Regions from separate parts of the Streptomyces sp. NPDC091209 genome, predicted to be linked through region 2. Evidence: riboswitches for the same ligand, from Rfam matches in the RefSeq annotation. Region 2 holds a riboswitch; each other region holds the start of a gene.
What was found. A riboswitch is a leader RNA that binds a small molecule or an ion and turns the genes downstream of it on or off. The one in region 2 is predicted to bind thiamine pyrophosphate.
Positions count from the first base shown of each region.

Region 1: it holds a riboswitch for thiamine pyrophosphate, as region 2 does, so the genes downstream of both, thiO (glycine oxidase ThiO) here and thiC (phosphomethylpyrimidine synthase ThiC) in region 2, are expected to answer to the same signal.
Region 3: it holds a riboswitch for thiamine pyrophosphate, as region 2 does, so the genes downstream of both, ACIQRL_RS29345 (thiamine ABC transporter substrate binding subunit) here and thiC (phosphomethylpyrimidine synthase ThiC) in region 2, are expected to answer to the same signal.

Region 1 is NZ_JBIVVR010000001.1:429,655-439,826, forward strand. Features, by position in the region: gene ACIQRL_RS01905 (phytoene desaturase family protein) at 1-798, shown strand, start outside; gene ACIQRL_RS01910 (hypothetical protein) at 941-2,005, opposite strand; gene metF (methylenetetrahydrofolate reductase [NAD(P)H]) at 2,062-2,985, opposite strand; gene thiE (thiamine phosphate synthase) at 3,186-3,845, opposite strand; gene ACIQRL_RS01925 (Rv2175c family DNA-binding protein) at 3,938-4,309, opposite strand; gene ACIQRL_RS01930 (NAD(P)/FAD-dependent oxidoreductase) at 4,374-5,606, opposite strand; gene ACIQRL_RS01935 (VOC family protein) at 5,943-6,215, opposite strand; partial or broken gene ACIQRL_RS01940 (hypothetical protein) at 6,433-6,774, opposite strand; TPP riboswitch at 6,827-6,940, shown strand; gene thiO (glycine oxidase ThiO) at 6,938-8,104, shown strand; gene thiS (sulfur carrier protein ThiS) at 8,101-8,301, shown strand; gene ACIQRL_RS01955 (thiazole synthase) at 8,305-9,099, shown strand; gene pknB (Stk1 family PASTA domain-containing Ser/Thr kinase) at 9,470-10,172, shown strand, end outside.
Region 2 is NZ_JBIVVR010000002.1:521,746-531,917, reverse strand. Features, by position in the region: gene ACIQRL_RS09370 (hypothetical protein) at 1-576, shown strand, start outside; gene ACIQRL_RS09365 (VWA domain-containing protein) at 811-2,322, opposite strand; gene ACIQRL_RS09360 (LysR family transcriptional regulator) at 2,370-3,263, opposite strand; gene ACIQRL_RS09355 (DUF1801 domain-containing protein) at 3,451-3,813, shown strand; gene ACIQRL_RS09350 (VOC family protein) at 3,819-4,205, shown strand; gene thiC (phosphomethylpyrimidine synthase ThiC) at 4,263-6,083, opposite strand; TPP riboswitch at 6,076-6,232, opposite strand; gene ACIQRL_RS09340 (YibE/F family protein) at 6,304-7,821, shown strand; gene ACIQRL_RS09335 (SsgA family sporulation/cell division regulator) at 7,904-8,341, opposite strand; gene ACIQRL_RS09330 (IclR family transcriptional regulator) at 8,442-9,179, opposite strand; gene ACIQRL_RS09325 (DUF5326 family protein) at 9,729-9,941, opposite strand; gene ACIQRL_RS09320 (cupin domain-containing protein) at 10,106-10,172, opposite strand, start outside.
Region 3 is NZ_JBIVVR010000011.1:107,468-117,639, forward strand. Features, by position in the region: gene ACIQRL_RS29340 (ABC transporter permease) at 1-1,534, opposite strand, end outside; gene ACIQRL_RS29345 (thiamine ABC transporter substrate binding subunit) at 1,510-2,601, opposite strand; TPP riboswitch at 2,678-2,783, opposite strand; gene rlmN (23S rRNA (adenine(2503)-C(2))-methyltransferase RlmN) at 2,823-3,929, opposite strand; gene ACIQRL_RS29355 (carboxymuconolactone decarboxylase family protein) at 4,376-4,849, opposite strand; gene ACIQRL_RS29360 (DUF6233 domain-containing protein) at 5,124-5,468, shown strand; gene ACIQRL_RS29365 (hypothetical protein) at 5,543-5,791, shown strand; gene ACIQRL_RS29370 (phosphatidate cytidylyltransferase) at 5,891-7,030, opposite strand; gene frr (ribosome recycling factor) at 7,030-7,587, opposite strand; gene pyrH (UMP kinase) at 7,760-8,530, opposite strand; gene tsf (translation elongation factor Ts) at 8,714-9,550, opposite strand; gene rpsB (30S ribosomal protein S2) at 9,647-10,172, opposite strand, start outside.

The sequences.
Region 1 (10,172 bases), on a different contig from region 2:
TCCACCGCCGTCGAGCGGATCGTCGAGGAGGACGGCCGGGTCGTCGGTGTGGAGCTGTCCGGGGGCGGCTCCGGGCCCTCCGGCCCCGAGGACGGACCCGGGCCGGCCGGATCCGGGGGAGGCGCGTTCGCGGAGGCGGACTTCGTGGTCGCGGGCGTGGCACCCGGCGTCCTGGGCGGCCTCCTCCCCGGGGCGGTGCTCCGGGGCGGTGACGAGGTCCCGCCGCAGCCCGGGGCGTCCAGCAGGCTGACCGTGCTGCTCGCGCTGCGCGGCGGGCGCCCTTCCGGGGTGGCGCACAGGACGGTGGTCCACACGCTCGACCGCGACGGCGAGCTGGACCGGCTCTTCGGCGAGCGCCCCGGGGTGCCCGCGGCGCCCACCGTCGTGGTGTCACGCCCCGACGACCCCGCGCTCGTACCGGACGCGGAGCACGAGGCGGTCACGCTGACCGTCACGGTGCCGTCGGGCGCTCGGGTGGCCGAGGCGGACGTCGACCGGGTCCTGGACACCGCCGAACGTGCCCTGCCCGGGCTTCGCGACCGGCTCCTGTGGCACGAGGTTCGCACTCCGGCCGACATCGCGGGGGCGACCGGTGCGGCGGGCGGCGCGGTCCCCGCCCCCGCGCTGGCCGCGGCGGACGGACGGCTGCTGCACCCGTCGAACAGCACGCGGATACCCGGGCTCTTCGTGGCCGGGGGATGGGCGCACCCGGGCGGCGGTCTGGCGCACGCGGGCATGTCGGGCGCGCTGGTGGCCGGGCTGATCGTGGAAGGACCGGAGTTCCAGGGCTCGCAGTGAGCGGCCCGGCGGGCAGCGGCGGCGGCCGGGGCACGAACCGGCGGCAGGGCACGACGCGCCGGTGGGCCGGTTGCCGTGGGCGCCTGGGAATCGGGTACGGGGGACAGCGGTGCGCGGAGGCCGTCGGCCGCCGACCGGCAGGTCAGTAGCGGTACTGCTCGTCGTACCCGGCGTTGCCGTTGCCCTGACCGTTGCCCTGGCTGTTGCCCTGGTACGGGTACTGCTGCTGCTCGGGCGGGATCTCGGCGCCGTACTCGTCGGTGCGCTGCTGCGGCACCCAGACGCCGCCGGCCGGGGTCTCGCCGCCGTACGTGCCGGTGGCGTACTGGTCCTGGCCGTAGTTCTGCTGTTGCTGCGCGTACTGCTGGTCGCCGCCGCTGTAGCCGGTGTTGTCGTACGAGGTGCCCGTGTACGTCTGCTGGCCGATGTACGGGTCCGAGTAGGCGGCGTACTGCTGCTGGCTGTTGTCGTAGCCGTACTGCTGTTGCTGTTGCTGTTGCTGTTGCTGTTGCTGTTGCTGGTCGTAACCGGTGTAGCCGTCGTACGCGTAGGCCTGCTGGCCCTGGCCGTCGGCCGCGTAGGCCTGCTGGTCCTGGCCCGTCGCGTAGGCCTGCTGGTCCTGGGAGGGGGACGCGCCGGCGTAGGACTGGTCGTTGGCGCCGGCGTAGGCGGCGCCGTTGTAGACGCCGTAGGAGCCGGTGTCCTCGGGCAGGGGCTGCGGTTCGTACACCGAGGTGGACTCGGCGGCCGCGGGCTCGGCCGGCTCCGGGGGCATGAACCGGTCGGACGCGGCGGGCGTGAAGACGTCGTCCTCGGCGTTGGCGTACGAGTCGTCGCGGCGGTAGGCCGCCTCCTCGACCGCGTCGAGGTCGGAGCCCTCGGCCGACAGGTCGTCGCTCTCCGGGTCCTCCGGCTCGCCACGGCGGCGCTTGCTGGGCTTGGCGGGCGCGGAGCGGCCGTTGATGGCCCAGCCCTGGGCGAAGCCCTGGCGGAACGACAGCGTCACATACGTCTGGCCGACCGTGAAGGCGGCCGCGCCCAGGCCGATGACCACGACCGAGTGCATCAGGACGCCGAGAACCACACCGAGGAAGCCGACGAACGCGAGCAGCCGGAACCGCAGCCGCGCCTTGTACTGCAACAGCACCTCGCCGAGCAGCCACAGTGCGACGATGCCGAATGCCAGATAGAGGACCGTCAAGCCCATGTACGCCCCTCTCCCAGTGGCCGCTACGCAGTGTGTCGTACGTGGGTGCGACCGGTCTAGGCCTGCTGCGGGTGGTGCAGGCCCAGATTCTCGTAGATTTCCAGCGTCGCCGTGGAGTTGTTCAACGTGATGAAGTGCAGTCCGGGGACTCCCTCGGCCAGCAGCCTCGCACAGAACTCCGTCGCGAACTCGATCCCAATGGAGCGTACAGCCGCCGGATCGTCTTTGACTGTGAGGATCCGCTCTTTCAGGACGTCCGGGAACGAAGCATTCGAGAGTTTGGGCAGCCGTTCCAACATCTTCACACTCGTCACCGGCATGACCTCCGGGATGACCGGTGTCGCGCAGCCCGCCGCGTCGACGCGGTCCCGCAGGCGGAGGTAGGACTCCGGCTGGAAGAACATCTGCGTGATGGCGTAGTCGGCGCCGGCCCGGCACTTGTCGACGAAGTGGGAGACGTCCAGGTCCCATGTGGTGGACCTGGGGTGCATCTCCGGGAAGGCCGCGACCCCGACGCAGAAATCGCCGGACTCCTTGATGAGGTGCACGAGTTCGGCCGCGTAGGTCAGCCCCTTGGGGTGGGGGACCCACTCGCCCATGGGGTCGCCGGGCGGGTCGCCGCGCACGGCGAGCATGTTGCGGATGCCCGCGTCCGCGTACTGCCCGATGATGTTGCGCAGTTCGGCGATGGAGTGGTTGACCGCGGTGAGGTGCGCGACCGGGGTGAGGGTCGTGTCGAGGACGATCTGCTCGGTCTCCTTGACCGTGCCGGCCCGGGTGGAGCCGCCGGCTCCGTAGGTCACCGAGACGAAGTCGGGCGCCACGGCCTCGACCCGCCGCAGGGCGTTCCACAGGTTCCGCTCGCCCTTGGGGGTCTTCGGCGCCGAGAACTCGAAGGAAAAGGTCTGTTTGCCGGTCGCGAGCATGTCGCGCACGGTGCGTGCGCGATCAGTCCTGGTGGAAGCAGATCCGAGGGCCATACTCGCAGGTTAGTCAGAGGGCGTCGGTCCCCCAACCGAACCGCTGCCATTTGTCCGATCTGTCGACTTCTTGTCCACCCCTCGGACACCGGCGGACACCCGCGGGCGCCCGACGGTACGTGCGGACAGCCGCGCACGGCGGCGGACACCCGCGGAGGGCGGCCGTGCCGGAACGCTCCTCGCGGGCGGACCGCACGGAGCTACGCCGTCCGCAGTCGCTTCGCGAACTCCGCCGCCGCCGCGCCCGGGTCGTCCGCCTCGGTGATCGCCCGTACGACGACGACCCGGCGGGCGCCCGCTTCGAGCACCTCGTCGAGCCGGCCGAGGTCGATGCCGCCGATCGCGAACCAGGGACGGTCGGTGCCGAGGGCAGCCGTGCTGCGGACCAGGCCGAGGCCGGGTGCGTGGCGGCCGGGCTTGGTGGGGGTGGGCCAGCAGGGGCCGGTGCAGAAGTAGTCCACGCCCTCCTGGACCGCGGCGGCCGCGGCCTCGTGTTCGGCGTGTGTGGAACGGCCGATGAGCACCTCGTCGCCGAGGATCGCGCGGGCCGCGGGAACCGGGAGGTCCCCCTGCCCCAGGTGCAGTACGTCGGCGCGGACCGCGTGGGCCACGTCCGCCCGGTCGTTGACGGCGAGGAGCTTGCCGTGCCGGGCGCAGGCGTCCGCGAGGACCTGGAGGTGTTCCAGCTCCTCCCCCGCCTCCATGCCCTTGTCGCGCAGCTGCACGATGTCGACGCCGCCCGCGAGGACCGCGTCGAGGAACTCGGCGAGGTCGCCCTGACGCCTGCGGGCGTCGGTGCACAGGTAGACGCGGGCGTCGGCGAGCCGGCCCCGCGCGGTCGTGGCGGCGTTCTCGGGCATGCGTGGATCCCCCGTGGGTCGGTGCGCGGCGAGCGCGGCGGCCGGGATGGTCCCGGCCGCCGCGCTCCCCGTGCCGGACGGTCGCGTTCAGGTCAGACGGCGAGCGCCTGGGCGCGGCGCTTCACCTCCGTGCCGCGATTCTCGCTCAGAGCCTGCGCGGGGGTGCCGGGCAGGCTCGGGTCGGGGGTGAAGAGCCATTCGAGGGCCTCTTCGTCGGAGAAGCCGTCGTCCCTCAGGAGCGTCAGGGTCCCGGCCAGGCCCTTGACGACCTTCTGCTCGTCCGCGTCGATGAACTCGGCGGGGATGTGCAGCGCGCGGTTCTCACCACGGCGTACGGCGATCAGCTGGCCGTCCTTGACCAGCTGCCGGACGCGCGTCACCTCGACGCCGAACTGTTCGGCGATGTCGGGGAGGGTGAGCCAGGCGGGGACGAGAGCATCGATCTTTGCGTCAATCTCGGTCACGGGACAAGCCTGCCATCCCGGACCGACAGTCGGAAGCCAAGGGCGTCCGACCTGGGGTGACGGATCAGGCCGTGGCGCCCTTCAGGGGCCTCGACGGGTCCGCGAGCAGCTCCGGATCCATGCGTGCGCCCGCTTCGATGAGCCGGCGGCCCTGGGCGAGGTCCCTCGGCCGGCCCACCGCCAGAAGGGCGACGAGACGGGTCTCGCGGAGCCAGCACACCGACCAGGAGGCGCCCGAGGAGTCACCGCGCCAGACCAGGGTGTCGGCGGGCGTGTGGTGGCCGACGTACTGCACGAAGCGGCCGAACTGCTCGGACCAGAAGTACGGCACCGGGTCGTAGGCGGCGGGGGCCGCTCCGACGATGTTCAGGGCGACGGTGCGCGGGCCCTGGAGGGCGTTGTCCCAGTGATGGACGAGGAGGCGGTCCTCGTAGCGCCCCGACGGGAAGGAGGCGCAGTCGCCGACCGCGTAGACGTCGGGCAGGGAGGTGCGCAGGTGGTCGTCGGCGACGATCTCGCGGTGGGCGCCGAGTTCGATGCCGGAGCCGGCGATCCAGGCGGTGGCGGGCCGCGCCCCGATCCCGACCACGACGGCGCCCGCGGGCACCCGGGAGCCGTCGTCCAGGATCACCGCGCCCGGCTCGATGCGCTCCACGCGCGCGTGGGTGCGCAGCGTGGCCCCGCTGTCCGCGTACCAGGCGGCCATCGGGGCGGCCACCTCGGCGGGCAGCGCGCCGGCGAGCGGCCGGTCGGCGGCCTCGACGACGGTGACCGCGCAGCCCGCCTCGCGGGCGGCCGTGGCGAACTCGGCGCCGATCCAGCCCGCGCCGACGACCACGATGTCGTGCTGCTGCGTGAGGACGGGACGCAGCCGGTCGGCGTCGTCGAGGGTGCGCAGCAGATGCACCCCGGGCACGCCTTCGGCGCCGGGGAGCTGGATCGGCTCGGCGCCGGTGGCGACGACCAGGACGTCGTACGGGACGGGTCCCGCGGCCGTGTCCAGTTCGTGGTCGTCGGGGCGCACCCCGAGCGCCTCGCGACCGAGCCTCAGGTCGATGTCCAGGGCCTCGAAGTCGATGTCGAAGGCGGAACCCTCGGCCTTGCCCAGCAGGACGGCCTTGGACAGCGGCGGCCGGTCGTACGGCTGATGCGGCTCCGCGCCGATCAGCGTGACGGTGCCCGGGAAGCCCTGCTCGCGCAGGGCGACCGCGGTCTGCACTCCGGCGATGCCCGCGCCCACCACGACGACCCTCCGTACCGTGGGCCCCTGCGACTGTGCCTGCGTCTGCTCGCTCACCTGATCACCATAGACACGTGACAGGCATCGCTTACCTGCAAATGGGGTACTCGGCGCCCCGGTAACCGGGGATGAAGCGCTCGTCGTCTGTCGTTGCCTGTCGTGGTCGGCCACCCTCGGACGGCCCACAGACGGCCCGGTCTCGGCCCCCGAGGGGCCGCTAACGTCAGCGGCCCCGCCAGCGACCGAAGCCGCTCGGGACCCCGGTAGAGATCAGGGCCCGGTAAGGAGGTTGTTTCCGCAGGGGTGCAACGGCCGTCGGAGTCCAGGGCGTTGCCGCGCGAGCGTAGCGAGCTGCCAAGGGTCGTGCGGCTGTACGCCGCTCCTTTTGGGCATTCATGCTTCGTGATCGGGGTCGAGCACCACCATGAACCTGTTGCCTTCCGGATCCGTCATCAGGGCTTGCATGGAATCGTGAGGTTTCACGAGAGAGGCGCCCTTGGCGATCAGCGTCTCAACCTGTTCGGCGATCGTTCCGACAAGGACGGTGACGACCGGTAGCACAGCCGGAGATTCCGCTTCGCCGACGCTGCACCCACCCCAACCCGGGATGCCGCCCCAGAACCTGATCATTTTCTCTGGGTCTAATGCTTCAAAATGAACGTGCATGCTGCTGTCTCACCTTCATCTGTGCGACCGAAGCCGAAAACGGCCTACCGAATCGATCCGGCAGACCGTTACGGGTGAACGGACTTCAGCAGTCGATCACGGTGTTGCCCGAGTCTGCGATTCCGGCCTCGCTGAAGCGTCCGTGGTACTCGACCTGAAGGGTCACCTGAGTGTTGTACGTCTCGTTGTGGCCATCATGAGAAGCGGGACGACAATCGGTCGCGCGCGGCTCTTCCACCACGCTCGTCCCCGTGCCCTCCCGTGACTCCCAGGTCCAGGTCTCCTCCAGTCGCACGCGGCCGTCGGGCAGTTCCACGACGAGGGACACGCAGTGGCCCGAGGCGGTGGTCCCGTCGTGCATGAGCTGCACGTAGCGGAAGTCGAGGCGGTCGCCCTCACGGGTGCCCACGAGGTGTCCGCGGACGATGTCGCCGCCCGTGTAGTCGGCCCAGACCGTGCCGTCGCGCTCGTGGTAGGCGAACCGGGTGCGGGTGCCCACCTGGCCCGGCGCCTGGTCGGCGACGGGGACGAGGACAAGGCCGTCGAGGGGTCGCGCCATGGTCGGATGCTCCCTTACTGAGACGGTCGGGGGCGGGCTAGGGTGGCCAACGTAAAGCACTCGCGGGAGCCCGGACGCACCGGGCTGAGAGGGAGGCTGGGGCGGCCTCCGACCGTACGAACCTGATCCGGGTCATGCCGGCGAAGGGAGGGGCTGGACGCCCATGCCGTCTGCACGTTCGTCGGACGTCCTCGTCATCGGGGGCGGAATCATCGGTCTGGTGACGGCCTGGCGGGCCGCGCAACGCGGGTTCACCACCGCGCTCGTGGACCCGGAGCCGGGCGGCGGGGCCGCCCAGGTCGCGGCCGGGATGCTCGCCGCGGTCACCGAACTCCACTTCGGCGAGGAGACCCTGCTGGGTCTCAACCTCGCCTCCGCGCGCCGCTATCCGGACTTCGCCACCGAGTTGACCGAGGCGACCGGCCAGGACCTCGGCTATCGCCGGTGCGGCACGCTGGCCGTCGCGCTGGACGCCGACGACCGCGCCCATCTGCGGGAACTGCACGCCCTTCAGGTCCGCTCGGGGCTGGAGTCGGAGTGGCTGAGCGGCCGTGAGTGCCGCCGTCTGGAGCCGATGCTCGCGCCGGGCGTGCGCGGGGGTCTGCGGGTCGACGGCGACCACCAGATCGACCCGCGGCGCCTGGCGGGAGCCCTGGTCACGGCGTGCGAGCGGGCCGGAGTGGTGCTGCACCGGACGTGGGCGGAGTGTCTGACGGTCGTACGGGACCGGGCCGCCGGAGTGGTCACCACGGACGGCACCGAACTCCTCGCGGGCCAGGTGGTGCTCGCCGGGGGCAGCCTCAGCGGGCGGTTGAGGGGCGTCCCCGATGACGTCGTGCCGCCGGTGCGCCCGGTGAAGGGGCAGGTACTGCGGCTGACCGTGCCGCGGCGGTACGCGCCCTTCCTCAACCGCACCGTGCGGGCCGTGGTGCGTGGCAGCCACGTCTATCTGGTGCCGCGCGAGAACGGCGAGCTCGTGGTGGGCGCGACCAGCGAGGAACTGGGCTGGGACACCACCGTGACGGCGGGCGGTGTGTACGAACTGCTGCGCGACGCACACGAGTTGGTCCCCGGGATCACCGAGCTGCCGCTCACCGAGACCCGCGCGGGGCTGCGCCCCGGCTCGCCCGACAACGCGCCGCTGCTCGGCCCGACCGCACTGGACGGGCTGCTGCTGGCCACCGGTCACTTCCGCAACGGGGTGCTCCTGACGCCCGTGACCGGCGACGCGATGGCCCACGCCCTGACCACCGGCGCACTCCCCGCCGAGGCCCTCCCCTTCACCCCCCTGCGCTTCGGCGCCACCGCCCTCACGGAGCTGCCCGTATGAACATCGTCGTCAACGGGGAGCGGCGGCTGATCGCCGCGGGGACCGCGCTCGACGCGCTCGTCGCGACCCTCACCCCGGCACCGGCCGGGGTGGCCGCCGCCCTGAACGAAACCGTCGTCCCGCGCGCGCAGTGGTCGTCCACCTCCCTCACCGAGGGCGACCGCGTGGAAGTCCTCACCGCCGTCCAAGGAGGCTGACCCATGGCCGACGATCCCTTCGTCCTCGGTGGTACGACCTACGGGTCCCGGCTGATCATGGGGACGGGCGGCGCGCCCAGCCTCGACGTGCTGGAGCGCTCCCTGGTGGCGTCCGGTACGGAGCTGACGACGGTCGCGATGCGGCGCGTGGACGCGTCCGTGCACGGTTCGGTCCTGTCGGTGCTCGACCGGCTCGGCATCCGCGTCCTGCCGAACACGGCCGGCTGCTACACCGCCGGTGAGGCCGTGCTGACCGCCCGGCTGGCGCGTGAGGCGCTGGGCACGGACCTGGTCAAGCTGGAGGTCATCGCCGACGAGCGCACTCTGCTGCCCGATCCGATCGAACTGCTCGACGCGGCGGAGACGCTGGTCGACGACGGTTTCACCGTGCTGCCGTACACGAACGACGACCCGGTGCTGGCGCGCAAGCTGGAGGACGTCGGCTGCGCGGCGATCATGCCGCTCGGCTCGCCCATCGGGTCCGGGCTCGGGATCCGCAACCCGCACAACTTCCAGCTGATCGTCGAGCACGCGCGCGTGCCGGTGATCCTGGACGCGGGGGCGGGTACGGCGTCGGACGCCGCGCTCGCGATGGAGCTGGGGTGTGCGGGGGTCATGCTCGCCTCGGCGGTGACGCGGGCGCAGGAGCCGGTGCTGATGGCGGAGGCCATGCGGCACGCGGTGGAGGCGGGGCGCCTGGCGCGGCGGGCGGGGCGCATCCCGCGGCGGCACTTCGCCCACGCGTCCTCTCCCGCGGAGGGCATGGCGGCGCTCGACCCGGAGCGCCCGGCGTTCTGATCGCCCGCCCGCGTAGCGTCGTGCCGTCGGTTTCCGGCCGGACGGGCACGGCGGGCCTCCCGCGGGAGGCCCGCCGTCGGCGGGTGCGATGGGCGTGAGGTGTCCGCGCGCCCGCGTGCGACCGATGTGACGTGCACCTGACGTCATGGGGCGGACCGGGCGGTCCCGCGTGCTGCCTGCCGCGGGCCGCTCTGCGCGTCGGCGCAGGTTGTCGCGTTGTGGCCTTGCGGCTTCGAACAGGGTCTGATCGGACATCCGTACGCCGAACGGACCTTCGTGCGTGCGGTGTGCGTCACAGCTCGGCTGCAGTCGGGCCCCTGTATCCGCCGAACGGGGCGTCGTGACAGTGGCGGATCGTAGACTCACCTGCGTGGATACGACCCTTCAGGACCCCCTTGTCGGACACGTGCTCGACGGGCGCTACCGCGTCGACGCACGGATCGCGGTCGGCGGGATGGCCACGGTCTACAGGGCCCTGGACACCCGCCTCGACCGCGTGCTCGCGCTCAAGGTGATGCACCCGACGCTGGCCGCCGACGGTTCGTTCGTCGAGCGGTTCATCCGCGAGGCCAAGTCGGTGGCCCGGCTGGCGCACCCCAATGTCGTGCAGGTCTTCGACCAGGGGGCGGACGGGTCGTACGTCTATCTGGCCATGGAGTACATCGCCGGATGCACCCTGCGGGACGTGCTGCGCGAGCGCGGCGCCCTGCAGCCCCGGGCCGCGCTCGACATCCTGGAGCCGGTGCTCGCCGCCCTCGGCGCCGCGCACCGCGCCGGGTTCGTGCACCGCGACATGAAGCCGGAGAACGTGCTGATCGGCGACGACGGCCGGGTCAAGGTGGCGGACTTCGGCCTCGTCCGCGCCGTGGACACGGTGACCAGCACGACGGGTGCCGTTCTCGGCACCGTGTCGTACCTCGCCCCCGAGCAGATCGAGCACGGCACCTCCGACACCCGGGTCGACGTCTACGCCTGCGGAGTCGTCCTCTACGAAATGCTCACCGGCGCCAAGCCGTACACCGCGGACTCCCCCGCGCAGGTGCTGTACCAGCACCTCCACGCGGACGTGCCGC
Region 2 (10,172 bases):
TCGACCGCGATGGGGCTCGCCGCCACCGTGGGGGAGGTCACCGAGACCGCAGGTGCCGGCGCGGTCGCCGTCGTCGCGGTGCTCGCCCCCGTCCTCGCCGGAACAGCCGCGGTGATCTTCCTGCTCGTCGGCTACGTCCTGAAGATGCTCGATCCCGAGCCGACCATCGCCAGGACTCTCCTGGCCACGGGCTGGGTCTTCGGCGCGGTCACGGCGGCCGCGATTCTGGTCGCCGCGGCCGGACTGCTGCTGACCGCACTGCGCAACAGCTCGTCCTCGCTCCGTGCCGGAGCGGGCGGCGAGCTGACCGAACAGGTCACCCGGGCCAGGGAAGCCTGGCGCGATGCCCTGCTGGAGCGCGGCATCCTGCCGTTCCTCCGGGAAGCTCTCGCGGACCCGGGCTCGGCGGCACTGGGCCGCCCGGCACCGGCTCCCAGCCGTATCCCCCACCTCGGCTACGGCCGGCCGGGGTTCAGCAGCCCCGACGGCGGACCCGCGGCCGGTCCGCGCCCGAGCTTCTCCAGCCCGGACTTCTCCAGCCCGGACTTCGGGGGACCGGAGCACCAGCCCGAGTGACCCGGTCGGCCGACGGCCGGGTTCAAGGGAGGAAAGGGCCCGCGCGCTCGCGCGGGCCCGCACGGCCGTCACGCGTGCGGGCCCAGTACGGCCGCGTCACGCCTGCGCGTTCGTACGGGCAGGCCGCGAGTCCGTACGGCCTTCGCGAGTACCTCGTACGGCTGCCTCGGGTACGGGTCCCTACGGAGCTGCGGGGCGGTCCCGCGGGCGCCGGACGCTGCCTCGGCCCGTCTTCTAGATGATGCCCAGTCGCTGTGCCTCCCTCGTCCACGACGGGAACTCGGACAGCAACCGGTCGTAGAGTTCCGGATCCGGTACGTCGCTGATGTCGTCGACCGCGAAGAAGCCCACATTGTCCACGCGTCGGCCCGGCAGCGTGTCGAACCGCTCCAGAACGCCGTAGTTGGAGCGCCCCAGCCCGACGAACTGCCAGAAGACCGGCTCGTCCACCGCCTCCAGCAGCTCCTTCTCGATCTCCTTGTTGCGGTAGACGCCACCGTCGGAGAAGAAGAGCACCAGCGTGGGATCGGCGGCCGGGTGCTCGCGGACATACGTCCGGACCTCGGCGATCACCTTCTGCTCCTCGTTCTGGATCCCGACCGCCCGCATGTCCACCTGGCCCGGCTGCAGCCCCTTCCGCGGCTTCTTGCTCCGCCGGAACAAGGTCAGTTCACCGACCCGGACATGGCGCTCCAGCCACTCCGGCAGGTCCCCCAGGGCAAGGTCCGGCAGCCGGGCCGGGTTCGACGCGAAGGTCCACGCCTGCAGCTCTCCGTCGTCGTCCAGCTGCGCGGCCACCGCGGCCATGCGCTCCACCACATCGGCGACGACGCCCTTCGAATACAGGAACGACATCGACCCGGACGCGTCCAGGACCAGGATGACGCGGGCCCTGACACCCACCGCCCCGTGCTTGCGCAGACTGACCGCCACCTGCTCCTTGCGCAGGGAGAGCCGCTTGCGCATGTCCACGGGCAACCGCTCCTCGCCCTTGATGAGATGAGGAGCCGAGCCGAAGCCCGGGGACATCGGGGAGGACGAGGGCACCGGCGTGGAAGGGCGCATCGGCGTGGAAGGGGGCGTCACCACAGGGCGGGGCGGAACGGCGGGCGGGGACGCCCGAGGTGTCTCCTCGAACCGGGACGGGGCGCCTCCGGCGCCGACGGCTCCGGAGGGCGCGTCCTTGGCGCCCGTGCTCCCGGGAGCAGCCGGCTCCTCGTCCACGCTGATCCCGAAGTCGGTGGCCAGGCCCGCGAGTCCGGAGGCGTACCCCTGGCCCACCGCGCGGAACTTCCACTGATCGCCCCGCAGATACAGCTCACCCCCGATGAACGCCGTCTCCGTCGTCGCTTCCATGTCGAACAGCGCCAGTTCCTGCCCCGTAGCGGCGTCGAGCAGTCTCAGTCGCAGATCCGACAGCCGGCCGAAGGTGCCCCCGTCGGCGGAGGCGCCTAGGACGACCCGTTGGATCTCCGGCTCCAGAGCACGCAGGTCCACCCCGACGGTGTCCGTGGTCCCGTCGCCCTCCCTCCGCTTCCCCAGATGACGCACGGCACCGGAGGCGTGCCTCGGCTGGTTGTAGAAGACGAAGTCGCCGTCGTCCCGCACCCGTCCGTCCGCACGGAGCAGCAGAGCCGAGGCATCGGCGTCCGGCGCACCGGGACCCCCGGACCAGCTGAGCACGACCTGCACCTCCTGCGCGGCAACGGGAATGTTCGCGCCCTTGCTCATCGATGTCGGTGTCATACGCCCAGTCTGCCTAGAGAATCCGCCATCGGAACCGAGCGATACGCCTACGCGCGGGGAGCGCCTGCCGCATCCGTCGCGGCCCGGACGAACGCGCGAAGCCGTTCGGTCGTGTTGCCCTCCCTCCACACCAGTCCCCGCTCGATCGGCTGCGCGTCGTGAAGGGGTACGTAGGCCACATCGGGCCGGGGGTAGTACTGCCGCGAGTGCTCCCCGACCGGGAGCACGCCCCGGCCCATCGCCACCAGGGTCAGCATTTCGGAGAACGACCCGCCGACCGGGCCCTTGGGAACGGGCCTGCCCGAGGGAGTGCGCTCCGGTGTGCGGTCCCGCTTGAACCCCGCCGAGGTCACCTGTGGGTACTGCACGACGGGGTGTTCCGCGAGCACCTCGACGGACACCCGCTCCTCGCCTGCCAGCGGATGACCGGCCGCCACGGCCAGTACCCGTCTCTCCCGCAGCAGCGCGGGCCCGCAGGCCATGCCGTCGAAGGGGAACGAGGCGAGCAGCACGTCGATCGAACCGTCCAGCAGGCTCGCCCGGGAGTTGGACAGCTGAACCTCCCGTACGTCGACCCGGCAGTCCGGGTGCCGCTCTCCGAACAGGCCGACCGCCCTGAGCAGCGCGGGTGCCGTCCACTCACCGAGGAAGGCGACCCGCAGCTCTCCGGTGACCCCACGGCTGGCGTCGGCTGCTCTTCGCAGCGCCGCTTCCATCCCGGCGACCAAGGGCGTCAGGTCGTCCGCCAGTTGTCGGCCGATCGGGGTGAGCCGGACGGAACGGCTGTTGCGTTCGAACAGCGAGCCGCCCACTCTGCGTTCCAGCTTCTTGATCACCTGGCTGACCCGTCCGGTCGTGATCAGCAACCGCTCGGCGGTCCGGCCGAAGTGCAGTTCCTCGGCCAGCGTAAGAAAGGCCTCGATCTCCAGTCGCTCCAGCATGAATCCCCCGGCGTTAAATCTGGCTCAACGGTCGTACACCGATCTTGCCTTGATGGCGAACTGTCCGCGGCGGATCGTAGAAGGCGTCCACCCGGCCTCCGGAGAGAACCCGACGAGTCCCCCGGACACCCGGGCGCACGGCACGCGTGCCCGGTACCACCCATCACACCCTTCCGAACGGGACCAGATGAACTCGTCAGACATCACCGCCTACGTGAACGAACTCGACGGCCCCCTGCGCGCCATCGGCGAGAGACTCAGGCCTGTCATCGACTCGGCCCTCCCCGACGACTCCGGCGCACTGTGGCACGGCCACCCCACCTGGAGCCTCGGGGACAAGCCGGGCCGGACCCCGGTCTGCCTGCTCAAGGCCTACACGTCGTACGTCACCTTCGGCCTCTGGCGCGGCCAGGAAGTGACCGACCCCTCGGGCCGACTGATCGCGGGAGCCCGCCGGATGGCCTCCGTGAAACTCAGCCGTGCCGACGACATCGACCCCGCCCTGTTCAGCGAGTGGCTCCGCCTCGCCGTCGCCCTGGAGGCGAAGTGACCACCGTGCGCGTGAAGGCCTTCGACCACCTGGTCCTCAACGTCGAGGACGTCGAACGGTCCCTGGCCTTCTACACCGGACTCCTCGGCCTGGCTCCCGTACGCGTCGCCGAGTGGCGGGGCGGCCAGGTCCCGTTCCCGTCGGTGAGGGTCACCGAGGGAACCATCATCGACCTGGTCGCCCACGCCCGCGGGGAGTCCAACGTCGACCACATCTGTCTCACCGTGGAGCCGCTGGACTGGGACGAGGTCATCGCGTCGGAATCCTTCACCGTGCTCGAGGGTCCCGTGGAACGCTTCGGCGCGCGGGGCACCGCCACCTCGGTCTACGTCCAGGACCCGGACGGCAACACGGTGGAACTGCGCTGGTACCCGCAGGACGTCACGGAATGACCGGACCGAGGGCGACGGCCCGGGAACCCGCCCCGGACCGCGCCCCTGTGAAGCGGCTCAGTCGGCCAACGGCAGGTACACGCGGTTGCCCGCCTCCGCGAACTCCCGGGACTTCTGAAGCATGCCCTCGGAGATCTCCGCCGCGGAAGCACCGTCGGCCGTGTCACCGCCGAACCGCTCGTTGATGCTCTGGCTGATCTTCATCGAGCAGAACTTCGGCCCGCACATGGAACAGAAGTGGGCCGTCTTGGCGGGTTCGGCCGGCAGCGTCTCGTCGTGGAACGCCCTTGCGGTGTCCGGATCGAGGGCCAGGTTGAACTGGTCCTCCCACCGGAACTCGAAGCGGGCGTCGGAGAGCGCGTCATCCCATTCCTGTGCACCCGGGTGCCCCTTGGCGAGGTCGGCTGCGTGGGCGGCGATCTTGTAGGTGATGACGCCGGTCTTGACGTCGTCACGATCGGGCAGGCCCAAGTGCTCCTTGGGCGTGACATAGCAGAGCATGGCCGTGCCCCACCAGGCGATCATCGCGGCACCGATGCCGGAAGTGATGTGGTCGTACGCCGGCGCGACGTCCGTCGTCAGCGGGCCGAGCGTATAGAACGGAGCTTCATCACAGATCTCCTGCTGAAGGTCGATGTTCTCCTTGATCTTGTGCATCGGGACATGTCCCGGGCCTTCGATCATCGTCTGCACATCAAAACGCTTCGCGATCGTGTTGAGTTCCCCGAGCGTCGTCAACTCCGCGAACTGGGCGGCGTCGTTGGCGTCCGCGATGGAGCCGGGACGCAGACCGTCACCGAGCGAGTAGGTGACGTCGTACGCGGCGAGGATCTCGCAGAGCTCCTCGAAGTTCTCGTACAGGAACGACTCCTTGTGGTGCGCGAGGCACCAGGCCGCCATGATCGAGCCGCCGCGCGAGACGATGCCGGTCTTGCGGTTCGCGGTGAGCGGCACGTACGCCAGGCGCACGCCCGCGTGGACCGTCATGTAGTCCACGCCCTGCTCGGCCTGCTCGATGACCGTGTCCTTGTAGATCTCCCAGGTCAGCTCCTCGGCACGGCCGTCGACCTTCTCCAGCGCCTGATAGAGCGGCACCGTGCCGATGGGGACGGGGGAGTTGCGCAGCACCCATTCACGTGTGGTGTGAATGTTGCGGCCGGTCGACAGGTCCATGACCGTGTCGGCGCCCCAGCGGGTCGCCCAGGTCATCTTCTCGACCTCTTCCTCGATGGAGGAAGTGACCGCGGAATTGCCGATGTTGGCGTTGACCTTCACCAGGAACCGCTTGCCGATGATCATCGGTTCGGTCTCCGGGTGGTTGACGTTCACCGGCAGCACCGCCCGGCCGGCGGCGATCTCCTCCCGTACGACCTCGGGGTCGACGTTCTCGCGGACCGCCACGAACTCCATCTCGGGCGTGATCTCGCCGCGTCGCGCGTACGCGAGCTGGGTGACCGCCTGCCCGGCGCGCCCCCTGCGCGGCTGGCGCGGCCGTCCGGGGAACACCGCGTCGAGGTTGCGCAGCCCCCCGCGCGGGGCGGTGTGTTTGATCCCGTCGTCCTCGGGGCGCACGGGCCGGCCCGTGTACTCCTCGGTGTCTCCGCGGGCGATGATCCAGTTCTCGCGCAGCGGTGCCAGCCCCCTGCGCACCTCGGTGTCGATGGTCGGATCGGTGTACGGGCCGGAGGTGTCGTACAGCGTCACGGACTGGCCGTTGGTGAGGTGCACCTGGCGAACCGGCACCCGCAGATCGGGACGCGTACCCCCGACGTACGCCTTGTGCCAGCCGATGGATTTCCCGGCCTCGCTGTTCAGGGACGGGGAGGAAGCCCCCTCCGTCTGGCTGGAGGCAGGCGTGCGTACGTCCTTGTCGGTCATGAGACCTACTCCCTACGCCGGCATTACCCGGTAACAGGTTCAGCGGTCGACGCAGCGGCTTCCGTTCGTCGATGTTTCATGTGAAACATCGCGAAGACGGAGGTCAGCGCCCTCTCAGCCCGGTGCTCCGAGCTCCCGCGTGTGCAAAGGTGCCTCCACGCTAGCGTCATATTTGGCGCGCTGAACAGAGGGCCCTTGCCGTTCTTGCGATGATCTGGCGGTGACAACGACGCAGCAGCATCCGTTCCCGCCGTCTGAGCCGCCGCGCCGTCCGGGCTCCGACGACGCGCACAGGCACAACTCCGGCAACGGACACGGGCATGGACATGGGCCGGGTGGTGGTCCGGGTCACGGGGCCGGCGGCGAGCACCACGGTCCCGACGGCGGACACGGAGCGAGTCCCGACGGCGGACACGGCGAGGGTTCCAGCGCCGGGCACGGGCACTCGCACAGCCACGGTCCCGCCGCGCCGGTCTCCAAGCACCTGCGCAAGGTCATCGCCGCGGTACTGATCCCCTTCGCCGCCGCGGTCGCGGTGGGTCTCGTGGTGCTGTGGCCCGGCGGCGCGCCTTCCCACCAACGCACCGGTGTCGGCTTCGACCGGCAGACGCAGCAGGCGACGGTCACCAGGATCGACCAGGTGGACTGCAAGTCCGTGAACGCCTCCGCGGAGACCCCGACGGGCGACACCTCCACCGCCGAGGGCTCCTCCGCCCAGCAGCAGGCCGCGGGTGAATGCAAGAAGGCGACCGTCCGGATCGACACCGGCAAGGACACGGGCCGTACGTTCGTCGAGATCGTTCAGCCGGATCAGTCACGGCAGTTGCACCAGAGCGAGAAGGTCGTCGTCGCGTACGAGCCCTCCGCCCCCAAGGACCTCCAGTACTCGGTCACGGACGCGAACCGGAAGCTGCCCCTGACACTGCTCGCCGTGATCTTCGCCGTGGTCGTCGTGGTGATCGGCCGGATGCGCGGTGTCATGGCGCTGGTCGCCCTGGCCATCAGCTTCATGATCCTGAACTTCTTCATCCTGCCCGCGATCCTGCAGGGTTCGAACCCGCTGCTGGTGGCCGTCGTCGGATCCAGCGCGATCATGCTGATCGCGCTCTACATGTGTCACGGTCTGTCGGCCAGGACATCCGTGGCGGTGGTCGGCACCCTGCTCTCACTGGTGCTGATCGGCCTCCTGGGCTCGGTCTTCATCGACTGGGCCGTGCTGACCGGCAACACCGACGACAGCACCGGCCTGATCCACGGCCTGTACCCGTCCATCGACATGAGCGGTCTACTGCTTGCCGGAGTCATCATCGGTTCGCTGGGTGTCCTCGACGACGTGACGGTGACGCAGACGTCCGCGGTCTGGGAACTCCACGAGGCGAACCCCACGATGGGCTGGCGCGGCCTGTACCGCGCGGGCATCCGTATCGGCCGCGACCACATCGCGTCGGTCGTCAACACGCTCGTCCTGGCCTACGCGGGCGCCGCGCTGCCGCTGCTGCTGCTCTTCTCGATCGCGCAGAGCAGCGTGGGCACCGTCGCCAACAGCGAACTGGTCGCCGAGGAGATCGTGCGCACCCTGGTCGGATCGATCGGTCTGGTCGCCGCGGTGCCGGTGACGACCGTACTGGCCGCACTCGTGGTCGCCGCGGACCGTGAAGGGACGGCGCCCGTCCCCGCGGAGCCGGCGGCTGCCAGGACGTCGGCACGGAGCGGGAAGGGACGTCGCCGCAAGCACTGAACGGCCCGCCGGAAACGCTGAAACCATCCTGCACGGGCGCCCCTTGTGAGGAAGCGTTCCTCCGCTCCGGGCTGCCGGGGCTTCAGCCCGCGCTCTGCTCCTCCGCGAGGATGCGGTCGAGCGCCTCGTCCAGAGACGTGTCGAAACCCGCGAGAGAGCGCTCCTGCCCGAGCGGCACCAACTTGTCCGTCCGGTCGAGAAACGCGACGAGCGGCGCGGCCCCGGACCGGAACAGCGCGTGATCGCCGCCGACCTGAAGCCGGATCAGCACCTCGCCGAACGCCTCCGGGTCCGCCGGAGCGATGTGCACATCGCCGTCACCACACGGCCTGCCGACTCCGTCGATCAGCAGCTCCCGCCCGAACGCCCAGGTCACAGGCGCGTCGCCGGGCAAGTGGAAGGTCAGCCGCACGGCGTACGGATCACCGGTCTCATAGCGCAGCTCGACCGGAATCCGGAAGGACAGCTCCTCGGACACGAGGAAGCTCATCATGACCTCTGCCTGCACCGACTCGCGCATCGCCTACCCCGTCGTTTGCCATCGACTGGCCAGGATTCGTCCCCCTGACACTGCTGGAAATCTTGCTCAACGTGCATGCCGCATTACAAGGAGTGAGTTTTCAGATACTGATAGAGATGGCGAGTGTTCCTAGCAGCCTGCCGACTTCGCTCTGCAACTTCCGTGCCGCGGGCAGCAGTCGGTCGACCTGGTGGGAAGGGAGGGACAGGGCGACGGCCGCGGCCGAACTGCCCGCGGTGACCGGGATCGCGGCGCAGACCGTGCCCAGCGCGTACTCCTGCCGCTCGATCACCGGTTCCATCCGCCCCGTCCGTTCCAGGCGCCGCAGCAGACGGTCCTTGTCACGCACCGTGTACGGAGTGATCGGCTGCACCGGGTAGCGATCGAGGTGGTCTCGCCGGGACTTGTCGTCCAGCTGGGAGAGCAGACACTGGCCGATCGCATGGGCGTGACCGGTCTCACGGAAGTCGGCCCACTCCTCGACCGCGGGGTTCGCCGGAGTGTCGGCGACACACATGAGCTCGATCTCGCCGTCTCGGTAGACCGCCCAGTACACGGGGGCGCCGAGTGCGTCGCGCCAGTGCGCGAGCGTGTCCCTCACCGTGCTGCGACGTTTCTGCTGGGCTCCACTGCTGCTCAGCCGCTCGGCGGCCTCACCGAGGAAGAACAGCCCTCTGTCGCGGCGCAGATAGCCCTCGTGGACCAGGGTGCGCAGCAGGTGGTAGGCGGTCGGCAACGCGAGTCCCGCCTCCCTGGCGAGCTGCTTGGCGGGTGCGCCCTGCTCACGCGAGGCGACGGCCTCCAGCAGACGCATCGCCCGCTGGACCGAGCCGATCAGGGTGGTGGGGTGGGAGTCCAGAGCGGCGTCGGGCTCCGCAGGACGAGTACGGGCGAGCCGTGCCGTCCCCGCGACCGGGGACGGCGAACCGTGGGTCACCGACGGCCTGGTGCGTCCGGTGAGCCCATCCGCAGGCGGGGTGCGCCGAGCAGGCATCTCCGCCGTCGGAGTTCGCTGCGGCGTCGGCTCCCTCGGCGAGGCCGGCTGCGCGCGTGGAAGAGGCGGCTCCCCCAGTGACGTACGCGGCTGGACCGGTGGCACGCGTGCCGCCGCGGGCGTGCCCGATCGCCGGAAAGGGGGAGCGACTGATGGTGCGGGTGCGGTGTCAACCATGGCCAAGGGGCACTCCGAAGCGCGAGGAGGACCGCCCGTGCGGGGAGACACGGGAGGGGGCTGTGCGCTGCCCGCGGGGTCGACCCCGCGTCGAGTTCCGGACTCTAACCGCCCGTCACCGCTCGCATACGGCCTCGCCGAAAACTTCCCCCGGCCGAGGGAACCTTGGGTTCCCTTTCCCCCTTCACCGTTACCTGTCGCTCACCCTCTCGCGCCTCACCAGTCGCCGTGCGAGGAGGAACTCGACATGAACTTCCGCACGATGTAGATCAGCCCGCCGACCAGCGCGACGAAGACGAGCAGCTTGAAGAGCAGGCCGATCACGAAGCCGACGACGGTCGCTATCAGGCCGCCGAACACCACCAGGGCGATGACCGGCACCGCGACCCACTTCACCCACCACGGCATACCGTTGAAGATCTCTCGCATCGCCCTGTCCTTACCTCTCCTAGCCCGTGGCCCCAACGCCGGGACACTGATTCCGGGTTCTTTGATGTCTCGCATCCGATGCTAGGCCGGAGAGGGGGCCGTGCGGTGACCCCGCGTCCCTTGTCCTCCCCTGACCGTCCCCCTAGGGAACCCTGAGACGTGGGTCAGCTCTCGGGCGGAGAGAACACAACCAGGACCCGCAGATCCTCCGTGATGTGGTGGAACTTGTGG
Region 3 (10,172 bases), on a different contig from region 2:
CGAACTCCCCGAGGGAGACGGCGAAGGCGAACCCGGCCGCGATCAGCAGCGCCCGCCGCACCATCGGCAGATCGACCTCGCGCCACACCCGCCACGGCGACGCCCCGAGCACGGCCGCGGCCTCCCGCAGCCTTCCGTCCACCGCCCGCAGCACCGGCAGCATCGTGCGGACGACGAAGGGGACCCCCACCAGCGCCTGGGCCAGCGGCACCAGGATCCAGCTGGCACGCAGATCCAGCGGCGGCTCGTCCAGGGCGATCAGGAACCCGAACCCCACGGTCACCGCGGAAACGCCCAGCGGCAGCATCAGCAGCGCGTCGAAGCCCCGCATGAGACGACCGGCGCGCCGGGTGAGTGCCGCGGCGGCCAGACCGCCGATCAGCACGGCGATGGCGGTGGCGGCGAGCGCGTACTCCAGCGAGTTGCCGACCGCCTCGATCGGGGCGACGAGGAAGACGCCTCCGTCGTCGTGGGCCAGCGCCGTGTAGTAACCGAATCCCGGTGCGCCGAGGGACCGCTGCACGAGGACCGCGAGCGGCAGCACCAGGAGGACCGCGACGCTCGCCAGCACGCCCGCGAGGAGCGCCCACTGCCCGGCCCCGCGCGGCCGGCGCGCGGTCGTCTCCGGGGCCACCAGACGCAGGGCGGTCTCCCGGCGGCGTACGGTCGCCGCGTGCACGACGAGGATCGCCCCCACCGCCACGAACTGGACGATCGTGAGCACCGCCGCCGTCTCCAGATCGAAGATCTCGGAGGTCTGCCGGTAGATCTCGACCTCGAGGGTCGAGAAGGTGGGACCGCCGAGGATCTGCACCACGCCGAACGAGGTGAAGGTGAAGAGGAAGACCATGAGGGCGGCGGCGGCCACGGCCGGCCCGAGCGCCGGCAGCGTCACCCTGCGCCAGGCCGCGAAGCGGGAGGCGCCGAGCACGCGGGCGGCCTCTTCCTGGCGCGGGTCGAGCTGCGACCAGAGCCCGCCGACGGTCCGTACGACGACCGCGTAGTTGAAGAAGACATGCGCGATCAGGATCGCCCACACCGTGGTGTCCAGGCGTACGCCCCACAGCTCGTCGAGCAGCCCGCCCCGGCCGACCAGCGCGAGGAACGCCGTGCCGACGACCACGGTCGGCAGCACGAAGGGCACCGTCACCACGGCCCGGAGGATCTGTTTGCCCCTGAACTCGAAGCGGGCGAAGACGTACGCGCCGGGGAGCGCGATCAACAGCGTGAGGGCCGTCGAGGCGAACGCCTGCCAGGTGGTGAACCACAGCACGTGCCGGATGTCCGGCCGGGTCGCCACGTCCCAGATCCGGCCCGGTCGCCAGCCGCCGTCCCCGTGGAGGCCGCGCGAGACGATCGCGGCGACGGGGTAGGCGAAGAACACCGCGAAGAACGCGACGGGCAGGACCATCAGCGCGAACCGTGTCGCGCCCTGCCCGCGCGCCTTTCGCGAAGCCCGGCCGACCCCGCCGACCTCTCCGCCCTGGTCGGTTCCGTCGGCTCGGTCGGCTACTTCAGTACGAGTGAGGTCCACGACTTGACCCACTGGTCGCGGTCGGCGGCGATCTTCGCGGGCGCCAGGGTCTCGGGATCCTTGGCCTGCGGACCGAACCGGGTGAACTCCGCCGGCACCCGCGCACCCTCACGCACCGGGTAGACGAACATGTTGAGCGGCATGTCCTCCTGGAACTCCTTGGTCAGCAGGAAGTCCAGGAACGCCTTGCCGCCCTTGGCGTTCTGGGCGTGGCTGAGCAGACCCGCGTACTCCACCTGCCGGAAGCAGGTACCGGCCGCGACCCCGGTCGGGGCGGTGGTGGGCTTCGGGTCGGCGTAGATGACCTCGGCGGGCGGCGAGGAGGCGTACGAGACGACCAGCGGCCGGTCGGCCTTGGCCTTCTTGCCCCCGGCGGACCCGGAGAACTCGTCGTTGTACGCCTGCTCCCAGCCGTCGACTACCTTCACCCCGTTGGCCTTGAGCTTCTTCCAGTAGCCCTGCCAGTTGCTGTCCCCGTAATGGGCGGCGGAGCCGAGCAGGAAGCCGAGGCCGGGCGAGGACGTGGCGGCGTTCTCGGTGACGAGGAGGTTCTTGTACGCGGGCTTGACCAGGTCGTCGAAAGACTGCGGCGGCGCCAGCTTGTGCTTGGTGAAGTAGGCCTTGTCGTAGTTGACGCAGATGTCACCGGTGTCGATGGGCGTGACCCGGTGCTTGTCCTGGTCCGTCCGGTACTGGGGCAGCACCTGGTCGGCGCCCTTGGCCGCGTACGGCTGGAACAGCCCGTTGTCGAGCGCACGGGAGAGCAGGGTGTTGTCGACGCCGAAGAAGACATCGCCCTGCGGGTTGTCCTTGGTCAGGATCGCCTTGTTGACGGCCTGCCCGGCGTCGCCGTCCTTGAGGACGCGGACCTTGTAGCCGGACTGCTTCTCGAAGTCGTGGAGCACGTTCTTCGACACGAGCCACGAGTCGTGGCTGACGAGCGTGATCGTCTTCGAGTCGCCCGAGCCGGCGGCGCCGGACGAGCCGCACGCGGACAGCGCGGGGAGCGCGACGAGACCGAGCCCGACGGCCAAGACCGCGAACCGCCTGCTGCTGGTGGTGCTCACTGATTCCTCCTGGGTGACCAGGAAGAGACGCGGCCCCACCCGGGACCTCTGACGGTTCCCGGGCAGGGCGCAACAGCTTGAGTAAGGACCGAACTTCCTACCCAGAATGACCTGGGCAAGGTTCAGAGGGTCTGCGGTCTGTCCCGCACTCTCAGCGCTGTGGCGCTCCCCTGTCGGAATATGAAGATGTCGGACTATGAGATGGACTGACTCGGCTCAGACTACCGCTCGGTCGCGGCGAGCTGACCACAAGCGCCGTCGATCTCCTGGCCACGGGTGTCCCGGACGGTCACCGGCACGCCATGGGCCGCGATGGCCTCGACGAACGCCTTCTCGTCCTCGGGCCGCGAGGCGGTCCACTTCGACCCCGGGGTCGGGTTCAGCGGGATGAGGTTGACATGCACGGGCTTGCCCTTGAGCATCCGCCCGAGCCGGTCACCACGCCACGCCTGATCGTTGATGTCCCGGATCAGGGCGTACTCGATGGACAGGCGCCGCCCGGACTTCGCCGCGTACTCCCAGCCGGCGTCCAGCACCTCGCGCACCTTCCACCGCGTGTTCACGGGGACGAGGGTGTCGCGCAGCTCGTCGTCCGGGGCGTGCAGGGAGATCGCGAGGCGGCACTTGAAGCCCTCGTCGGAGAACCGGTTGATGGCGGGGACCAGCCCGACCGTCGACACGGTGATACCGCGCTGCGAGAGCCCGAGCCCGTCCGGCTCGGGGTCGGTGAGGGCCCGGATCGCGCCGACCACCCGCTTGTAGTTGGCGAGCGGCTCGCCCATCCCCATGAAGACGATGTTGCTCAGCCGCGCCGGACCCCCGGGGATCTCGCCGTCGCGAAGCGCCCGCATACCGTCGACGATCTGGTGCACGATCTCGGCGGTCGACAGGTTCCGGTCGAGACCGGCCTGTCCGGTGGCACAGAACGGGCAGTTCATCCCGCAGCCGGCCTGCGAGCTGATGCACATGGTCACCCGGTCCGGGTAGCGCATCAGGACGGACTCGACGAGCGTGCCGTCGAAGAGCCGCCACAGGGTCTTGCGGGTGGTGTCCTGGTCGGTCGACAGGTGACGTACGACCGACATCAGCTCGGGAAGCAGGGCCTCCTGGAGCTTGCCGCGCGAGGCGGCCGGGATGTCCGTCCACTCGGCGGGGTCGTGCGCGTACCGGGCGAAGTAGTGCTGCGAGAGCTGCTTGGCACGAAACGGCTTCTCACCGATCGCGGCAACCGCCTCTTTGCGCTCGGCGGGCGTGAGATCGGCAAGGTGCCGCGGCGGCTTCTTGGCTCCGCGCGGCGCGACAAAAGTGAGTTCTCCGGGCTTCGGCATAACCCTTCCAGTGTCGCAGATCAACACCACCGGCCCAGGCCACAACGGGGTGGGGGCGATCACCCGCGGGCGCCACCTGTCAGCTCCGACCGACCTCGCACGACCTGGGGACGGCCCGTCCCGGCCCACGGCCGGACCCTCCTGGCGATTCCAGTGCCGGTGGCCCTGGTGCGACGACCATCGAGCGCGACCCATCAGGGAGGGGCCTGGGGAGCCAGGACGGGGCTGCTCATCGGGCTCGGAACTGGCGCACGGCGTGTACCCGCCTGCCCTGGACCAGCTGGTGACGTGCCGGGCGCCGGGATGTACCGACGCCCGGACCCGGTAAGTCGTACGCCTCCGCCCGGCACCAGGGGCCGAACAAGGGAGGCGGCGGCCTGCGGTCACCTCGGGGCCCGCGGCGGGCCTCGGCCGGACCCGGCAGGTCCGGCCGAGGCACCCCATCCTTACGCGAACTGGCCGGGCCGGTAGGCGCCGGCGGGCTGCTGGACGATGACGTTGCCGCGGTTGAAGGCGTTGATGATGGAGATGCAGCACACCAGGGCGGCGAGCTGCTCCTCGTCGTAGTACTTGGCGGCGTTCGCCCAGCACTCGTCCGTGACACCGCCGGCCGCGTCCGCGATGCGCGTGCCCTGCTCCGTCAGCTCCAGGGCGGCCCGCTCGGCGTCCGAGAACACCGTCGCCTCCCGCCAGGCCGCGACCAGGTTGAGGCGTACCGAGGTCTCGCCCTCCGCGGTGGCGTCCTTGGTGTGCATGTCGGTGCAGAATCCGCAGCCGTTGATCTGGCTGGCGCGCAGCTTCACCAGCTCCTGCGTCGCGGCCGGCAGCGTCGAGTCCTCGAGCGCCCTGCCCGCGGCGACGATGTGCTTCGTGAACTTGGCCGCGACCGGGCTGGCGAAGAGGTTCAACCGAGCTTCCATGGTGCGCTCCTGTGTCGTTGTTCGTGGCTACACCTCAATGACGGAACAGCTCCGCACGATGTGACACGACCGAATGTGACCTGCGTCTCCCACCCGCGGCGCCGCGACGATCCCCCTCGGCGAGGTTCAAAGGCAGGACTCCGAGGGACACAGGGGGCACAGGGGGAGACAGTCGGAGGAAGACGGCGGGAGACGGAGGGAGACGGACGGACAGGGGCGGACAGGCGCGGCCGGATGCTGCCGCGACGTCACGCCAAGCCCTAGAATCGAATACGTGTACGAAAACGTGTCCCGCCTGGAGCATCTGCGCAGCGTCCGCGCCTGGCTGCTCTGGCAACTGCGCCGCACCGACGACACCATCGCCGAGCTGGAGCGGCAGGAGGTCGCCGCCACTCGCGCGGCCCTTACGTCGCCCCCGCCGCCCCGGGGATGGAAACTCGCGATGCGACGGACAGGCGGCACCAAGGCCACCCCCGACGCCGTCCACACGGGCGACTGCGGCTTGGCCGGGAAGAACACGAAGCCACTCGCACGCGAGCAGGCTCTCCGGGCGATCACCGAAGACGGCGTCACGGCATGCCCGTACTGCCGCCCCGACACGGATCTGGGTGTCCTGTGAACCACGAACACGCGCAGCCGAACCACGAACAGCAGGAACAGCACGAAGAGCAGGAACAGACACAGCCCGACGGCGTGTCCACCGCGCCCATCACCGTCGGCCGCCCGGCAGGGACAGGCGGCCGTCGCGTGACGATCCGCGGCCGGAGCGCCGGCGTCGCCCACAGCGACGCCGACGTGGTCGAGTTCCTGCGCCGCGCGGGCCTCCCGGACGCGGGGGAGCTCCTGGACGATTCGCGCTGGGTGGAATGGCAGGACGGCCGGCCCCACACGTACGAGACCACCCCTCCCGGTCACGGGGATCACGGTGAGGTGATCGGATGACCGGAAGGGGTGGTCTCGTAGAGGCGCGCATCGTAGGTGCGTACGTCGCACGTGTGTGCGTCGCACGTACGCATATCGCGGGTGCGTGCGGAAAAACGATCAGCCGGATCCGACGAAGAGCACGAGCAGCAGCCAGACGACCGGAGCCGTCGGGAGCAGCGAGTCCAGCCGGTCCATGATGCCGCCGTGGCCCGGCAGCAAGGTGCCCATGTCCTTGATGCCGAGGTCACGCTTGATCATGGACTCGCCGAGGTCACCGAGCGTGGCGCTGGCCGCGACCGCGAGGCCGAGGATCAGACCCTGCCACCAGGTGCCGTCGTCGATCAGGAACTGCATGCACAGCGCACCCGCCACCATCGCGAAGCTGACCGCTCCGATCAGACCCTCGCGGGTCTTTCCGGGGCTGATCCGCGGCGCCAGCTTGTGCTTGCCGAAGCGCCAGCCGACGGCGTACGCGCCCGTGTCGCTGACGACCGTCAGGAGCAGGAAGGTCAGAACGCGGCGCGGGCCGTCGTCGGCCGTGAGCATCATGGCCACGAAGGTCGCCAGGAACGGCACGTAGAAGGCCGCGAAGACCCCCGCCGTGACGTCCTTGAGATAGCCCTCGGGAGGTTCCGTCATCCGCCAGACCAGCACGGCCAGCGCGGTGAGCGCCATGGCCACCCAGGCGCCCTCGGCACCGCGCACGTACCCGGAGACGACCATGGCGGCCCCGCCGAGCGCGAGCGGCACGAGCGGCGCCTTGATGCCCTTGCGTTCCTCCAGCCGTGAGGTGAGCTCCCAGAGCCCCACCACCACGGCGACCGCTATGACACCGACGAAGACGGCCTTGACGACGAACAACGACGCGACGATCACCGCGCCCAGCCCGACGCCCACTCCTATGGCCGCGCCGAGGTCGCGTCCCGCACTCTTCTTCTGAGGTGCGGGGGCGGGCTCGGGGGCGGTGCTGGGCATGGGCTCCTGCGGGCTCTGCGGGTTGTGCGACGGATCCCCGTAGGGCGCCGCCGACGGTGTGTCGTTGCGGACGGAGGGGCCGCTCGGCCGAGCGGCCCCCCTGTCGTCATCCTGGTCTCCGCCAAGTGCGGGTCCATCGGGCACGGTGGGCATGGGCCGAGTGTGCTGCGCGTCATGCGCATCGTACGTGGGACCCGCCGGGGCTGCCCCCTGGACAGGCCCCTGCTCGGACGGCCCCCAGTACCCGGCTTGTGGCGGCGCCCCCCAGGAAGAGTCGTTCATCAGACCTCGAGCAGCTCCGCTTCCTTGTGCTTCAGGAGCTCGTCCACCTGGGCGACGTACTTCGCCGTGGTGTCGTCGAGCTCCTTCTCCGCGCGGCGGACCTCGTCCTCGCCGGACTCCTTGTCCTTGACGAGCTTGTCGAGAGCGTCCTTGGCCTTGCGGCGCACGGCGCGGATCGAGACCTTGGCGTCCTCGCCCTTGGTCCGCGCGACCTTGATGTAGTCCTTGCGACGCTCTTCCGTGAGCTCGGGGAACGTCACCCGGATGATGTTGCCGTCGTTGCTGGGGTTGACGCCCAGGTCGGAGTCCCGGATCGCCTGCTCGATGTTGCGCAGCGCGCTCTTGTCGAACGGGGTCACCACGGCCATGCGCGGCTCCGGAACGGAGAACGAGGCCAGCTGGTTGATCGGCGTCAGCGCGCCGTAGTAGTCGGCCACGATCTTGTTGAACATCGCCGGGTGCGCACGGCCGGTGCGGATCGCGGCGAAGTCCTCCTTGGCGACCACGACGGCCTTCTCCATCTTCTCCTCGGCCTCGAGGAGGGTCTCTTCGATCACCACTTGCTCCTGCGTGTCTTGAGTAGGCCCGGCAGCTGATTCCTCGTCGGGGTTCGGCGGCCGGCTGCGTCGCGTCTTGTTCCTGCACGGTTCCGGACCGGCAGGACATTGTCCATCCCCCGGTCGGGGTCCGTCACGGACCGGGGGCGTACCCGGTCCGAAGCGTTCCCCGTCAGGCTCGGCCGCTCTGGTCACCCACGAGTGTGCCGATCTTCTCACCCTTGACCGCCCGCGCGATATTGCCCTCCGCCAGGAGCTCGAAGACCAGGATCGGCAGCTTGTTGTCGCGGCACAGCGTGATCGCGGTCATGTCGGCGACCTTGAGGTCCCGGGTGATGACCTCGCCGTAGCTGAGCGCGTCGAACTTGACGGCCTCGGGGTTGGTCTTCGGGTCGGAGTCGTAGACACCGTCCACACCGTTCTTGCCCATGAGGAGCGCCTCGGCGTCGATCTCCAGGGCGCGCTGGGCGGCGGTGGTGTCGGTGGAGAAGTACGGCATGCCCATACCGGCACCGAAGATGACCACGCGGCCCTTCTCCAGGTGCCGCACGCCGCGCAGCGGGATGTACGGCTCCGCGACCTGGCCCATGGTGATGGCGGTCTGGACGCGGCTGTCGATGCCCTCCTTCTCCAGGAAGTCCTGGAGGGCGAGGCAGTTCATGACCGTGCCGAGCATGCCCATGTAGTCGGAGCGCGCCCGGTCCATGCCGCGCTGCTGGAGTTCGGCCCCGCGGAAGAAGTTGCCGCCGCCGATGACGACGGCGATCTGGGCTCCGCCGCGCACGACGGCCGCGATCTCGCGGGCGATCTTGTGCACCACGTCGGGGTCGACGCCCAGTCCGCCGCCACCGGCGAACGCCTCGCCGGAAAGCTTCAGCAGAAAGCGTCCCGCGCCTTTGCCGTCGTCGCTCTTCTCGCCCTTGTCGGCCTGGGTGGTGGTCATGGAGATCTCCTCATGGTGCACATACGAAGAAGGCCATTGCCGGTGGGGTGTTGTTCGCATCCCATGCTCGGCAATGGCCTCCTCGTCAGATCTGCTGTCGTCCGGCACACACGCGTGGGTGCCGGCGCACGCGGACGACTGCTGTCGACCCTATAGGGGTCGCGCGTCGATCGCGGTACGGACTCAGATGCCGACCTTGATGCGCGAGAAGCGCTTCAGGGTGACACCGGCCTCGTCCAGAACCTTCTGGACGGACTTCTTGTTGTCGAGCGCGTACGGCTGACCGAGGAGGGTGGCCTCCTTGAAGAAGCCGTTGACGCGACCCTCGACGATCTTCGGGAGGGCGGCCTCGGGCTTACCCTCGGCGCGGGTGGTCTCCTCGGCGACGCGACGCTCGGTCTCGACGACCTCGGCCGGAACGTCCTCCTTGGAGAGGTACTTCGGCGCGAAGGCGGCGATGTGCTGCGCGATGCCCTTGGCGAGGTCGGCGTCGGCCTTGTCCAGCTCGACCAGAACACCGATCTGCGGGGGCAGGTCGGGCATGGTGCGGTGCATGTACGCGGACACGAACGCGCCGGAGAACTGGGCGAAGCGGTCCAGGACGATCTTCTCGCCCAGGTTGGCGTTGGCCTCGTCGACGAACGCCTGAACCGTCTTGCCGGGCTCGATCTCGGAGCCGAGGAGCGCCTCGATGTCGGCCGGCGACGTCTTGACGACGTGCTGGGCGATCTCGTTGGCGACGGCCTGGAACTTCTCGCCCTTGGCGACGAAGTCCGTCTCGCACTTCAGCTCGACCAGGACACCGGAGGTGTTGTCGTCAGCGATGATGGAGACCACGGCGCCGTTCTCGGCGGAGCGGCCCTCGCGCTTGGCGACGCCCTTCTGGCCCTTGATCCGCAGCGCCTCGACGGCCTTGTCGACGTTGCCGTCGGCCTCGTCCAGCGCCTTCTTGCAGTCCATCATGCCGGCGCCGGTGAGCTCACGGAGCTTCTTGACGTCGGCGGCGGTGTAGTTCGCCATGATTCCTGGAATCTCTCTCGAAGTCTGAAGATCTACGGGACGAACGGCGGGGGCTTTGTGGGCCCCCGCCGTTCACAAACCCGAAGGGGTGAGGGGTCAGGCCTGCTCGGCGTCCGCGGCGGGGGCCTCGGCGGCGGGCGCCTCGGCAACAACCTCGGCCTCGGCGGCGGGGGCCTCGACGGCCTCAGCCTCGGCGGGGGCCTCGGCCTGCTCGGCGTCGGCGACCTTCTCCGTCTCGGCGGAGGTCTGGACCTCGGCGTCGTCGGCCTTCTTCTCGCCCTCGAGCAGGTCGCGCTCCCACGCGGCGAGCGGCTCGCCCGCGGCCTTGTCGCCCGCGGCCTTACCGGCGCCGGAGCGGGAGATGAGGCCCTCGGCGACGGCGTCGGCGATCACGCGGGTGAGCAGGGTGACGGAGCGGATCGCGTCGTCGTTGCCCGGGATCTTGTAGTCGACCTCGTCGGGGTCACAGTTGGTGTCGAGGATGGCGACGACCGGGATGTTGAGCTTCCGGGCCTCGCCGACCGCGATGTGCTCCTTCTTGGTGTCCACGATCCAGACGGCGCTGGGCACCTTCTGCATCTCGCGGATACCACCGAGGGTCTTCTCCAGCTTGGCCTTCTCG